Regions from separate parts of the Shinella sp. genome, predicted to be linked through region 2. Evidence: predicted binding sites of a transcription regulator. Region 2 holds the regulator's gene; each other region holds the start of a gene.
The links. The regulator LexA, encoded in region 2, represses DNA repair genes until DNA is damaged. The targets are predictions, from matches to a motif close to TGTTCNNNNTGTGTTCNG.
Positions count from the first base shown of each region.

Region 1 (3,334 bases), on a different contig from region 2:
TATCCTTGCCCTCGTCGCCCGTGATCATGTCGTCCTGGAACGAGCCGTTGACCGTATCATCGCCTTCGCCGGCCATGATCGAGTCCTTGCCCATGCCGCCATTGACCTTGTCGGCGCCACCAAGCGCCATGATGAAATCATCCTCGAGATCGCTGCCGAGCAAAGTGTCGACGCCATCCGTACCAATTATTGTACCCATTCGGGTCTCCTCATCGTGCGTTCTGGACATGCGCCGGCCGCCCGCGGCCCCGCTGGGAGACCACGATGGAAAGTGCGAAGGTCCTGGAAGGAAGTGCTTCAAGCCGGGACCGGCTTCGTCCGTTCAATCGAACGCCGCGGACTGCGTGCGTTCTGCCGCTATATTCGGCAAAAAAAGGCGGGTCCCTGTTCCCTTGGAAACTGACAGCGGGAAATCGGCCACACGCGGGAGAGGGTCTGTTACCGAGGTTACAGGAGTTGGATGAGCGGGCCAGAAACGAAAAATCCCCGGACAAGCCGGGGATTTTCAGATGTCTTTGCTGGCTCGCTCCGAAGAGGCCGTATGTTACTCGGCTTCGTTAGCCGGTGCGGCGTTGAGCTGGCCGTACTTTTCCGCGCCGAGCTTGCCGAGAAGCTCAAGCTGGGTCTCGAGGAAGTCGATATGGCCTTCCTCGTCGATCAAAAGCTCTTCGAAGAGCTTCATGGTGACGTAGTCACCGGCATCATGACAGATGTCGCGCGACTTCTTGTAGGCCTTGCGGGCATCGTATTCGCCGGCGAGGTCGGCTTCCAGCACTTCCTTGACGTTCTGGCCGATGCGAAGCGGCGCGACGGTCTGGAGGTTCGGGTGGCCTTCGAGGAAGATGATGCGCGCGACGAGCTTGTCGGCGTGCTGCATCTCTTCGATGGACTCGGCACGCTCCTTCTTGGCGAGAAGCGTGTAACCCCAGTCCTCGAGAAGGCGGTAGTGGAGCCAGTACTGGTTGACAGCACCCAGCTCGAGATGGAGCGCTTCGTTAAGCTGCTCGATGACTTTTTTGTCGCCTTTCAAGGTCCGCTCTCCTGTTTTCTTCATGGAATTGTTTGAGGCGGGTCATGAAATCAAATATCTCGTCGTCCGTCGAGTGGCGGCCGGCGTGGTACTGTTCGGTTGTGCGGACGATGATGTCTACCACATTCGGAAAACAGCCGCAGCAACGGCCGCGCTTCTGCATCGCGTGATAGACTTTTGCGGGCACGATGAGCTGCCAACAGTCCTCGTCGAGGAGGCTGTTGATCACGTCAACAATGTCCGTATCGGTGATGAAGTTGCAGCTGCAAACCAGCATTTCGTCCTGCCTGCCATACGCAAAGTACTGAGTTTCCGGCATTAAGCAAAAGAGGACATTGGCTGTCAAGAATGAACAGGTCAGTCTTGTTGACCCACTAATTTAGAGTCATTCTAATCTTGACTAGAAATATCGCCTTTTCATATGGTTAGGCTTTTGCGGCCTGGTGAAAATCAGGAGCCCGGTGCGGCAAATCGAGTGATCACGATTTGTTGCAAAAGTGGCTTTTGGCGGCGTCTTTTCAGAAACCCGACCTTTCGGCGCCCGTCGGCGTAAAAATCGGTTCGCCGCGCAAACCGCTCTATTTACGCATGCGATGCAGGCAGGGCATGCAAATTCAATCCTCGAAAAGCGCTGGAAATCGTCTATATGACGGTCAAAGGAGAGCCCATGGCCCGCATTGACCAGACCGACGATTGGCGGACGCGCCATGCCCCAACGATCAGCGCGTTCGAATCGCTGGCGCTGGAGGCCTATGGCCATCTGCCGGAAGAATTCCGGGCACTCACCGGCAACCTCATCATCGAGATCGCCGAGTTCCCGAGCGACGACGTCTTTGAAGACATGGCGCTGGAAACACCGTTCGACCTGCTCGGCCTGTTCGAGGGCCGCGGCATCAGCGAACGTTTCACTGTCGAGACCGGCGAAATGCCGAACCGCATCACCCTCTACCGCCGCCCGATCCTCGATTACTGGGCGGAGAACGAGGAGACGCTGGGCGACATCATCACCCATGTGCTCATCCACGAGATCGGCCACCATTTCGGTCTGTCCGACGACGATATGGAGCGTATCGAGGCGAGCGCCGAGATTGCGGCGGGGTAAGCCGCCGCAATCTGTTTTCAGGCTTACTGCTCGGAAAGCTTGATGTCCGGCGTGTATTCCTTGCCCGGAACGTCCTTCACCACCGCCTGGCCGCATTGCATGATCTTGGCGTCGGCATTGTAGGCGTAGGTCGGCGAGCCATGCAGCTCCCAGCCCTTGTTCAGCGCCAGCGTCACCTTGTGACAGAACGAGGCATCGTCGGGAGCGGTCAGGAGTCGGTAGACTTTCATGCGTTTCTCTTTCTCTCGTTGATCAGGTCGACCCTGGCGAGCAGACGCCCGGCCTGGTCGGCGTGGAGCTTTTCGACCATGCGGCCGCGCAGATCAATGACGGCCTTGCCGGCATTTTCAGGTGCCGCGAAGGCGGCGACGATGGCGAGTGCTTCCGCGGCCTCGCCCTCCGTGACGCCAAAGGCCTCGTTGGCAATGGCAATCTGGGCGGGGTGAATCAGCATCTTGCCATCGAAACCCATCTGGCGTCCCTGCAGGCATTCTGCTTCGAGGCCGTCCGTATCCGAAAAATCGTTGAACACGGCGTCGATGACGTCAAGTCCCGAGGCCCGCGCCGCCACGACGACCTGAAGCAACAGGGGAACGAGGTAGGGACGGCCCGGAATATCGGCAATGCCGGTTTCCTTGCGCAGGTCGTTGAGGCCGACGACCAGGCAATCGAGCCGCCCGCCATGGGTGCGGCCCGTCTCGGCAATGGCCGCAAGGTTGAGCAGCCCGGCTGCCGTCTCGATCATCGCCCAGAGCCGTGGGCCGTCATCCGCCCCCGCCTCGGAAAGCCAGTCGGCAACCGTGAGGATGTCCTGCGGCTCCGACACTTTCGGCAACAGCACCGCATCCGGCATGCAGTCCAGCACCGCTTCGAGGTCCAGGGCGCCGTCCGGCCCGTCGAGCGAATTGATCCGGATGACATGCTCGCAACCGGAAGTCCGGTCGAGCCCCTTGAAGTGTTCGATGAGGGCCGCGCGCGCATCCGCCTTCTTCTCCGGCAGGACCGAATCTTCCAGATCGAAGATGATCGCATCGCAATCGAGCACGGCGGATTTGGCGAGCGCCCTCGGATTTGCGGCGGGAACGCTCAGCACCGAGCGGCGCAGGCGAAGCGGATGGTGGTGCGGGGTTCTGTTCATCCGTCCTTTTTGCCGCGCTTTGTCGCAGCCGGCAAGCACTACAGCGCCACGAATCCGGCGAGTT
Region 1 covers NZ_JBQVPI010000016.1:84,726-88,059, reverse strand. The annotation lists gene ACT6VE_RS24095 (calcium-binding protein) at 1-199, opposite strand, end outside; gene bfr (bacterioferritin) at 545-1,030, opposite strand; gene ACT6VE_RS24085 ((2Fe-2S)-binding protein) at 996-1,349, opposite strand; gene ACT6VE_RS24080 (metallopeptidase family protein) at 1,698-2,132, shown strand; gene ACT6VE_RS24075 (DUF1737 domain-containing protein) at 2,156-2,362, opposite strand; gene ACT6VE_RS24070 (HpcH/HpaI aldolase/citrate lyase family protein) at 2,359-3,270, opposite strand.
Region 1: the regulator LexA is predicted to act here: its motif matches at 1,507-1,524, upstream of ACT6VE_RS24080 (metallopeptidase family protein).

Region 2 (3,334 bases):
GACAATGGGACCGAACTGACCTCGAATGCCATCCTTGCCTGGTCGAAGGATCATAAGGTCGAGTGGCACTACATCGCGCCAGGAAAGCCAATGCAGAATGGATATATCGAGAGCTTCAACGGCCGCATGCGCGACGAGTTGCTCAATGAGAGCCTGTTCTTCGGCCTCGACCACGCCCGCAGCGCCATCGCGGAATAGGCGGACGATTACAACAATTTCCGGCCGCACTCATTGCTCGGATACCAGACCCCGGCAGACTATGCCGGGATCATCGCCGCAACCGGCTCCAACGCTACGCGATGTGGAAGCTTCGCGTAGCGTTGGAGCCGGTTGCTCACACCGCGCCATTTGGCGTATCAAAAACCGCCGAGGCTCTAATCGCTGCCGGAGGAAAGTTCAGGGGAAGGTCACCGGGAATAAAGATCTATGACGACGGCCAGATAGGCAAAACCTTCGCTGGTACGGATGTAGATGATGTCGGTGACCCAGACCTTGTCTGGAGCCTCGACGTCGAATTGCCGATCCAGCGTGTTGTCGATGACAACGGAAGGTCTGCCACCATAGACGCTGGGACGGCGTTTGTAGCCGATCTGAGCCTTGATACCGGCAATCCGGGTCAGGCGGGCAGCCCGGTTGGGGCAGCATGTCTCGCCGTGATCGAGCAGGTCGTCATGAAGCTTGTGATAGCTGTAGACCTTGCCGATCTCTTCCCAAGCCGTCTGGAGCAGATCGATCTGCCGCTTGTCCTCGCAGGCACGCTTGCTCAACGGCATCCGAAGCCAAGCATAAAACCCGCCGGGATGGATGCGGAACAGGCGGCACATCATTCGCACCGAAAACCGCTGTTGATGCTGGGCAATGAACGCGTACTTTACTTTGCATCCCTAGCGAAATACACGGTGGCATTTTTTATAATATGTCGCGTTCCTGGGTGAGACGCGCCAGCTCCTTCTTGAGCCACCTGATCTCTTTTGCCTGGTAACTACCCTGCTCACCGGGCGTCGAAGAAAACTTCTTCTTCCACTCATAGAGAGAATGCTGGTTGACACCCAGCCGCTGCGAAACTTCCGAAACCGGATAGCCCCGCTCAGTGATCTGACGCACCGCGTCACGCTTAAAATCGTCGCTGAAATTAGCTTTGCCCATATCCGCCTACTACCTCAAATTTAGGAAGGAAGACGTCTACAAATCTCAGGGCTATTCATGTTGATGAATTTCGCGACGCCGAACCAGCCAACATTTTGGAACTCATCGTTGAGCTAAATGCCACAAACCGTGTTCAATAGCCAAATCCGCAAGATGGAGTATTATGGAACTTAGAAACATCGAATAAGTTATTATTATTAAACGAAATCAATAGCATAGAAGGCTAGCTGAATTTAAAAGTCACACTTTTGGTGATTCTGGCGGTTTCGTCGCGAAAAAGTATCGAAATTTCAGAACCTTATTGTATTGGAATCTAGATTAATTGTCGCCATTTCAAGGACCGAAATCTGGATTAATTTCCACGCCACCAACACAGCCTCTGCAGGCGCGGCTCTTGCAGAACACATATGGAACAGATAGTGTATGTTCTATATTTGTTTCGCGATTCTGGAGTGGGCGGCGATGTTGACACGTAAGCAACAGGAACTTCTCTTGTTCATCCATGAACGGATGAAGGAATCTGGCATACCGCCATCTTTCGACGAAATGAAGGATGCTCTGGATCTTGCATCGAAATCGGGTATCCACCGGCTGATTACGGCACTCGAAGAGCGAGGCTTCATTCGTCGCCTGCCCAATCGCGCACGCGCACTGGAAGTCATCAAGCTTCCGGAGGCGTATTCGCCCAGCCTGCAACCGCGACGCGGCTTTTCCCCGGCCGTCATCGAGGGGAGTCTCGGGAAGCAACAGGTAACAGCTGCGCCGCCCCAGCGCACGTCAAGCCAGGCAGACATGCCCTCCTCCGTTTCCGTGCCGGTCATGGGGCGTATCGCGGCGGGTGTGCCCATCTCGGCCATCCAGAACAATACCCATGAAATCACTGTGCCTGCAGAAATGATCGGTGGCGGGGAGCATTATGCGCTGGAGGTCAAGGGCGATTCGATGATCGAGGCCGGTATCCTCGACGGCGACACTGTCATCATTCGCAATACGAACACTGCCAATCCCGGTGAAATCGTCGTGGCGCTGGTCGATGATGAGGAAGCGACGCTGAAGCGCTTCCGCCGCAAGGGTGCATCGATTGCGCTTGAGGCCGCCAATCCGGCCTACGAAACCCGTATTTTCGGGCCGGATCGCGTCAAGATCCAGGGCAAGCTCGTCGGCCTCATTCGCCGCTACCATTAAAGCCTGTCGCGTAAGCGCGTGCAGCGCCAGAGCGACATGCGAAAAATCGGATACCCAAAGCGCGAGACGTGAAGCTGAAATATCGCGACATGCTTTAATCGCCCTTGCCAGCGTCATAAGTAGCTGTGCGCCAATCGTATGTGCGGTGTCGTGACCAGGGGCGGTGAAGCGTTTCGACGGCCGAGCCAAAGAGGGTGTCGGAGACGACGGGGTGTGCTTGATCGACCGCCGACTGGATTTCCAGGGCGCCGGTCTGCCTCAAATGTCGAACCGTGATGAGGCGCGCACCTGAGCGGCAAGTCTCCAGCCGGATTGCCACCGGCACGATGACGAGATCCGCCCGTCGCACGCCGTACCGAGGAAGGCGAGGTCTTCCAGCGCCACGATACGCCATCCGCTGGGTGAAACAGCGGCGCAAAAGGCTTTTGTCTCGCAGATGAAGCCGGTGCGGATGCGGGCTGCATCGAGTGCTGCGGCCATGGCTGCTTTGGCCTTTTGCCGGTCCGCTTTTCGGCGGGGCCGCTTCTGCCTGACCTTGTTTGTGGGCTCTGCGTTCTTGGCTTCCACCGCCAGTCCGTCCGTTTTACGAATTTCAGGTTTCATCAATCCGTCGAGGCGAAGGGCGCGCCGCCATTGCGCGTAGATGAAATCCGGGGGGCTGGCGCGGTTGACCGCTGCTTTTTCGCCAAGCAGAATCGCAACCAGGCGGCCATCTTCCGACACGAGAATCTCCGGCCTCGTGCCTCCGCCGGGCCAGCAGGCGACAAGGATACCGAAGACGACGAGAAGCGTGCCGGCGTGGCGCAGCCGGGTCCGCAGAAGGCAGACAAGGCCGCCGCCGATGCCGATGAGCAGGAAGGCGATCTCAGGGATGCGGCCGGTGACGACCTCGCCCTTCCAGCTAGCAACCCATGTCGAAAGCATGATCATCCACTCGATGCCCTTGCCCATGATCGCAAAGGGAATGGCATCGAGGCCAAAGGGCATCAGGAGAACGGCGATG
Region 2 covers NZ_JBQVPI010000034.1:4,026-7,359, forward strand. The annotation lists partial or broken gene ACT6VE_RS30425 (IS3 family transposase) at 1-264, shown strand, start outside; partial or broken gene ACT6VE_RS30430 (IS3 family transposase) at 411-1,146, opposite strand; gene lexA (transcriptional repressor LexA) at 1,609-2,331, shown strand; gene ACT6VE_RS30440 (ComEC/Rec2 family competence protein) at 2,590-3,334, opposite strand, start outside.

Region 3 (3,334 bases), on a different contig from region 2:
GCGGGTCGAGAAGTAGCGACCGACCAGTTCACGGTCATCTTCGATGCGGTCGACGATGCCACAAGCACGAAGGAGTGCCCCGAACCGCATCGACAGGCGATCGGTCGCGCCAGTCAGAAACTCCAATGTGATAGGCTCTCTATAGCCAGGGCCAACGGGTTCGGCATTGACCGTGAACCGGAGGAGGTTGTCGGCGTCTTCAGCAATGGCGACGTTGCTGACCCGCCAGCCCACCCAACCTCTTAAGTGGGCCATTCGGCTCGATGCTATACGCTCGACGCGGCAGACGTCGTCAAACGACTCCAAGCAGCAGAAAGCGAGTACGTCCACGAGGGACGGGCCATTGGCATTCTGGGATTTGAGCAAAATTCCTCCTTCGCCGGCGACGAGCCGGTTCCCTTGGTCGTGATGATGAAGTGGTCAATACTTATATAAGGGCGAGCGCGGCCAAAGCCCTACTGTCGCTGAAGATTTAAAGGGCGTCCGCCGGCAACTGCCGGGTTGGGTTTCCTGATGGCAGCGTATCGCGTCGCCGCGCACATGCACGTCGCCACTACGCTTAGGAAATATGGGCGAAGCGGCGTCCCAAGAAAATAAGACCGTTGTTGGGACAGACAGACGCATTGCGCGTGAGGTTAAAAAACTTGGCGCGCTAAGGCAAAGAAAATGAAGGAGAGGAAAGAGATTTGCTTAAGCCAGCCCCTGGCTACATAGTGGCTACAAATTTTATAGCCACTCAAACTGTGTGGGGCTAAGTGTGTGATTTAATTGGTCGGAATGGCGGGATTCGAACCCACGACCCCTTGACCCCCAGTCAAGTGCGCTACCGGGCTGCGCTACATTCCGGACCGCGCAAACCTCTATATTCCCAGTGATTTGGATGCAAGCCCAAAAAACTGCGAAAGGAACAAAAGTGGAAAAAAGTCTCTCGGTGGGACTTTCGGGGACCGAAATTCACACGGAAAACGCCACGGATGTTCCGGATGCGTTTCGCTCTAATCCTGTGATTATGGCAGGCACCGAGAGTGTGTCGCCCTCACTGTTCGCGAAATGGCGAGGGCGCTTTGCAGCGATCAAGGGGCCTCAACCCGTAGCAGGGCAGTCCCTCCTCCCTTCCATGGCCTGCATGTCTGCTGCGCGTCATTTTCTTTTCACAACCGTACCGGAATCACCGAATCAGACCTTCCCCGGCATTAGACGAAAGTCGTAGAGTTGCCTCGCTCGCTTGTCATTTGCGAGCACTCCCCCGCGTCACGGAGAGCCAAGCGTGACGCCTGTTTGCCCCGCCTCCGTGCGGGGCTTTTTCTTTCTCTGCGACGCTTATCGCGCGTTGACTCTTCACAAGAAGAGAACATAATGAGAACAAATCTCGACGGATTTCCTTGTTCCTCAATCTAGAAGACGACTGTGTCCCCACAGGAGAATGCTGACGTGCGACCGCTTCCCGAGTATGAAGCGCCGGCTGGACCGGTAGACGATCAGGGGGATGCCGTACGCGCCGCCCTTGCCTGGCATGATGGAGATGCGCAGGCGACCATCGCAACGCTGCTTGCCGACTGCGCCCACCTCCGGCGCCAGCTTGATCTGACCCGGGCGGCGATGGGACACGGCTTCGTGCGGGGCTGGGAGCCCATACCGCAACGCGACTGATGGGAGGAGTATGCGCGAAGAAAGGCCTTCCATTCCGCAGGAGAGCAGAGGCCGATACGCTTCATGCATTTACAGGCGACACCGGAAGTGGGCTAGCGACGAGCACACAGGGCACGCCCCGCTCTCCACAGCCACCCCATCGACTGGCTCAGCGCACCTGGTCGAGCAGGCGCTTGCACTCCAGAAGATCGTAGAGCGCTTCCTGAAGCAGGGCGCGATCTTCCTTGCCGACGCTGGTCTTGCCGATCGAGATTTCCGGCGGATCGTCAATGCCACCGACGAAGGAGAAGAAGCGGCGGCTGGCCGGGGCCTTGGCGCGACCGACGATCTGGTCGTCATCGCTGCCTGCCTTGGGCGGCGTCGGGTCCTCATGGTTTGCGGCGGCTAGCGCCTCCACCGTGGCAAGGTCGCCGCTCGCGATCGCCGCGACGAACTTGTTGCCGTTGACCTTCAACAGCTTCTGCACGCCCTTGATCGTATAGCCATGGTCGTAGAGCAGATGGCGGATGCCCTTCAGGAGATCCACGTCTTCCGGGCGATAATAGCGGCGCCCGCCGCCACGTTTCATCGGCTTGATCTGGACGAAGCGCGTCTCCCAGAAGCGCAGCACATGCTGCGGCAGGTCGAGGTCGTCGGCGACTTCGCTGATGGTACGGAACGCGTCCGGACTCTTGTCCATTCTATCCTCGATGAAAGCTCAAGACGGCAGCATATGATAAACGCCGCCGATTCGTATTCATTTCAGCGAGTTGTCGGACGATATTCAAGTTTCAAATTGCTGATGGAGCGACAATGATGTGAAAATCGCTCAGGAAGCGGGCGAAGCCGGCTTCTGTTTCGCCTTGCGCGAGAGATGCGACTTCAGCACTCGCTGCTTCAGCACGTTCGATGCCTTGAAGGTCATCACGCGGCGCGGCGAGATCGGCACTTCCTCGCCGGTCTTCGGATTGCGGCCGATGCGTTCGTTCTTGTCGCGCACCTGGAAGGTGGCGAAGGAGGAAAGCTTGACGCTCTCGCCCCGGACGATGGCATTGCAAATCTCGTCAATGACGGTTTCGACAAGCTCTGCGGATTCGGTCCTCGAAAGGCCGACCTTCCGGAAAACCGATTCAGCCAAATCTGCGCGTGTCACCGTCTTCCCGCTCATCGTCCCTCACCAATTTCTTATTGAAAGCGCATGGTTAAGTGGTGGGAGACTATTGCCCTTCCCCCGCGCGGTCAAGCGGCCCTGAGAGCCAACCCTGACCGTTCCCCTCTCACGCGGCCGGGAATTGTCCCACGAGGACGCTAGACGGGAGCCCGCCCGCAGTCCGCGTATTCCAAAGCGTGCCGAGAGCGAGCCATCCTCGGAAGGAGCGTTTGGACGGGGGCCGCTCCTACCAGCGCAGAAGGACCGCGCCCCAGGTGAAGCCGCCACCCATGGCTTCCAGCAGAACGATATCGCCTTGCTTGATTCGCCCGTCACGCGCGGCAGTCGCCAGCGCGAGCGGGATGGAGGCGGCAGAGGTGTTGCCGTGCAGATCGACGGTGACGACGACCTTCTCGAGCGGAATGCCGAGTTTCTTGGCCGAACCATCGATGATGCGCTTGTTCGCCTGGTGTGGCACCAGCCAATCGATGTCTTCGGCGGTGAAACCGGTCGCATCGAAGGCTGAGACGACCACGTCGGTGATCATGCCCACCG
Region 3 covers NZ_JBQVPI010000002.1:363,067-366,400, reverse strand. The annotation lists gene ACT6VE_RS06400 (hypothetical protein) at 1-366, opposite strand, end outside; tRNA gene ACT6VE_RS06395 (tRNA-Pro) at 770-846, opposite strand; gene ACT6VE_RS06390 (dehydrogenase) at 1,432-1,650, shown strand; gene ACT6VE_RS06385 (MerR family transcriptional regulator) at 1,799-2,329, opposite strand; gene ACT6VE_RS06380 (integration host factor subunit alpha) at 2,459-2,797, opposite strand; gene ACT6VE_RS06375 (beta-ketoacyl-ACP synthase III) at 3,027-3,334, opposite strand, start outside.
Region 3: the regulator LexA is predicted to act here: its motif matches at 1,348-1,365, upstream of ACT6VE_RS06390 (dehydrogenase).

Region 4 (3,334 bases), on a different contig from region 2:
GCTCCTCCAGCGGCTCGGCGAAAACGGCGACGAGCACCAACTTTTCGATGCCGAAACCGGGATCGATTTTTTCGATGCGATCGCACAGCAGCTTGGACAGGCGCGCCGGATCGCGCACCGGCTTGGCAAGGCCGGCGCGAAGATGCTGGCGCGTATTATCGACGCGGTGGATGACGAGGTCGCAGCGCCGCGCGCCAAGACCGTTTTCGGCAAGCTTGGCGGAGAGCTGCCCGACCAGCCGCCGGACATATTTGGCGATGGTTTCCGGCGCGCCGATCGGCTCCGCGAAACTCTTAAAGACCTCCACCAACTCGGGCGTGCGGATCGGCTCGATCGGCTCCGCCACCCGCCCGAACAACTGGTCGAGCCGGCGGGCGGCCTCCGGGCCGAAGCGAAGGGTCAGCGGCGCGCGCGGCATGGCGGAAAGCTGGCCTACCGTATCGATACCGAGAACACGAAGCCCCTGGATCGTCTCGGCCGGCAGCCGCAAGGCGACGATCGGCAGGTCGACCACCGCTTTCGCAACATTCCCGACCCGAACAACGGTCGTTTCCGCCAAGATCAGCCGGGCGATGGCGTGCGAGGCGCCCCATGTGTCCGAGACGGCCGCCCGTGCCGTCAGGCCATGGCCACGCAGCCGATTGACCAGCCCAGAGATGAGAAGATCCTCGCCGCCCTGAAGATGGTCCGCGCCCTCGGTATCGATGACAAGACCGTCGGCGCCGTCGACGGCGACCACCGGGCTATATTGGCGGAGCGCCCAGAGCGCCAGCCGCTCGAGCGCGGCCGCATCCTCGGCAGGCGCGGCGTCGATCATCAGGAGATCCGCAACCATGGCCTGCGCCTTGCTCGCCGGCATGCCGACGCGCAGGCCGAGTTTTGCGGCCGTCGGATCGGCCGCGGAGATCCAGCGCTTTGATCCGCGCCGCGCGATCACGACAAGCGGCTTGTCAGCCGGCAAGGCTTCGCCAGTGCGTCGTCTGATCCGCTCGGTCGCCAGATGCGGGAAGTAGACAGATACGACCCTTGGCATCGGGGGCTCCAATTTCAAATTCGGCGCATTCGCCCGCTTTCACGCGCATTATCTCCGCCAGCCAGCGCGCCTTCCCGACGCCGGCCACCGGCAGCTTCTCGGACGGTAGAGTGCTGATGCGCCACCGCGTCGTCGAGGCCGTCGGCTGTCCATAGTCCGAGGCCTCGTTCTGTCGCCGCCATCGGCGCAGGACGATGCCCATGCTGCCGGTCTTCTCGGCCGCGAGCTGCAGCCGACGGGACGCGGTCATCGACAGGCGGACCAGTTCGCCGACAACACAGGACAGACCACCGAAGGCCAGCCCCTCTTCGAAGGCCGACAATACCTCCTCCTCCCGGTCGCTTTCGCAGAAGACGACGCGATCGGGATACAGCCCTGCCTGCGAGATCGCCGGGAAAAACAGGTCCGGGCGCGTCATGCACCACAGCACTCTTCCCTTCGTCCGCGCGGCGACGCCTGCAGAAAACAGCGCCGCGGCCGCACCGTCGACCGTGCCGCCTCCTCCGCCGGCAACCTCGTGCAGCGCCCCGAAGGCCAGCCCTCCTCCAGGCAGTGCCCGGTCGATGTCCGCGACACCGAACGGAAGCGTCTGCCTTGCGCGTTGCGCGCCGCCTTCGAGGCGGCCAATGCGCTCTCGCAGTTCCGCAAGCACAGGATTGAGGGCATGGTTGGCCACGGCAGAATTGTTGCTCCTTCAGGGTTTTCAGCAGGTCTTCAAGCTGATATGTTCATTATTTGTTCCGATTGGCGAAACGAGTCAATCGGGCCTCCGCCCCGGATGACCCGCCGCCGCTAAGCCGTTGAAACGAATCCGTTAGCTGCATCAAGGGGATATCTGTCCGTGGAAGGGTCAGGAAAATTTTCTTATACGTGCTGGGGACAAATGGCGGCGGCTCATCTCGAAAAACTCAACGAACGCCAGCGCGAGGCGGTCGAACATGGCGTCGGCCTGCCCGACGGACAGATCGGCGGTCCGCTGCTGATCATCGCAGGCGCCGGGAGTGGCAAGACCAACACGCTCGCCCACCGCGTCGCGCATCTGATCGTCAACGGCGCCGATCCGCGCCGCATCCTGCTGATGACGTTTTCCCGCCGCGCCGCTTCCGAGATGACGCGGCGAGTTCAGAGGATCTGCCGGCAGGTGCTGGGCGACAATGCCGCGATCATGACCGATGCGCTCGCCTGGGCGGGGACGTTCCATGGCATCGGCGCGCGACTGCTTCGCATGTATGCCGAACAGATCGGGCTTGGTGTCGATTTCACGATCCATGACCGTGAAGACAGCGCGGACCTGATGAATATAGTCCGTCATCAACTCGGGTTCTCGAAGACGGAAAACCGCTTTCCCACCAAGGGTACCTGCATCGCGATCTATTCGCGGGTGGTGAACTCGGAGACGTCGATCGGCGAAGTTCTCAAAGCCTCATACCCATGGGCTGTGGAATGGGAGCGCGAGCTGAAGGAACTCTTCGCCGGCTATGTTGAAGCCAAGCAGGCACAGGACGTCCTGGACTATGACGACCTCCTCCTCTACTGGGCGCAGATGGTCTCGGACCCGGATCTAGCGGACGACGTGGGCGGCGGGTTCGACTATGTGCTTGTCGATGAATATCAGGACACCAATCGCCTGCAGGCGGCCATCCTGATGTCGCTGAAGCCGGGCGGCCGTGGCCTGACTGTCGTCGGCGATGATGCCCAGTCGATCTATTCGTTCCGCGCGGCCACCATTCGCAACATCCTGGATTTTCCGAAGGAATTCTCACCGCGGCCGGCCGACGTCATAACGCTCGACCGCAATTATCGGTCAACACAGCCGATCCTGGCGGCCGCCAACGGCGTCATCGGCCTTGCGCGCGAGCGCTACACCAAAAACCTTTGGACCGATCGCACCTCCGAGCAGCGGCCGATGCTGGTGACGGTGAAGGATGAAATCGACCAGGCTGCCTATATCGTCGAGCAGGTTCTGGCCGCCCGCGAGATCGGCGTCGCCCTCAAACAGCAGGCCGTGCTGTTTCGCAGCTCGAACCATTCCAGCGCGCTGGAAATCGAGCTGACCCGGCGCAACGTCCCCTTCGTGAAGTACGGCGGCTTGAAATTTCTCGACGCTGCCCACGTCAAGGACCTGCTCGCCGTCTTGCGTTTCGCCCAGAACCCACGCGATCGCGTTGCCGGGTTCCGATTGCTTCAGCTTCTTCCGGGCATCGGGCCGCAGACCGCCGGCAAAATCCTCGACACGATCGCGGCCGATCCCGAGCCGCTCCAGTCGCTCGCCGAGATCCCGCCGCCACCCAAGAGCGGTGA
Region 4 covers NZ_JBQVPI010000008.1:28,754-32,087, forward strand. The annotation lists gene ACT6VE_RS16315 (Y-family DNA polymerase) at 1-1,033, opposite strand, end outside; gene ACT6VE_RS16320 (ImuA family protein) at 951-1,709, opposite strand; gene ACT6VE_RS16325 (ATP-dependent helicase) at 1,917-3,334, shown strand, end outside.
Region 4: the regulator LexA is predicted to act here: its motif matches at 1,759-1,776, upstream of ACT6VE_RS16320 (ImuA family protein).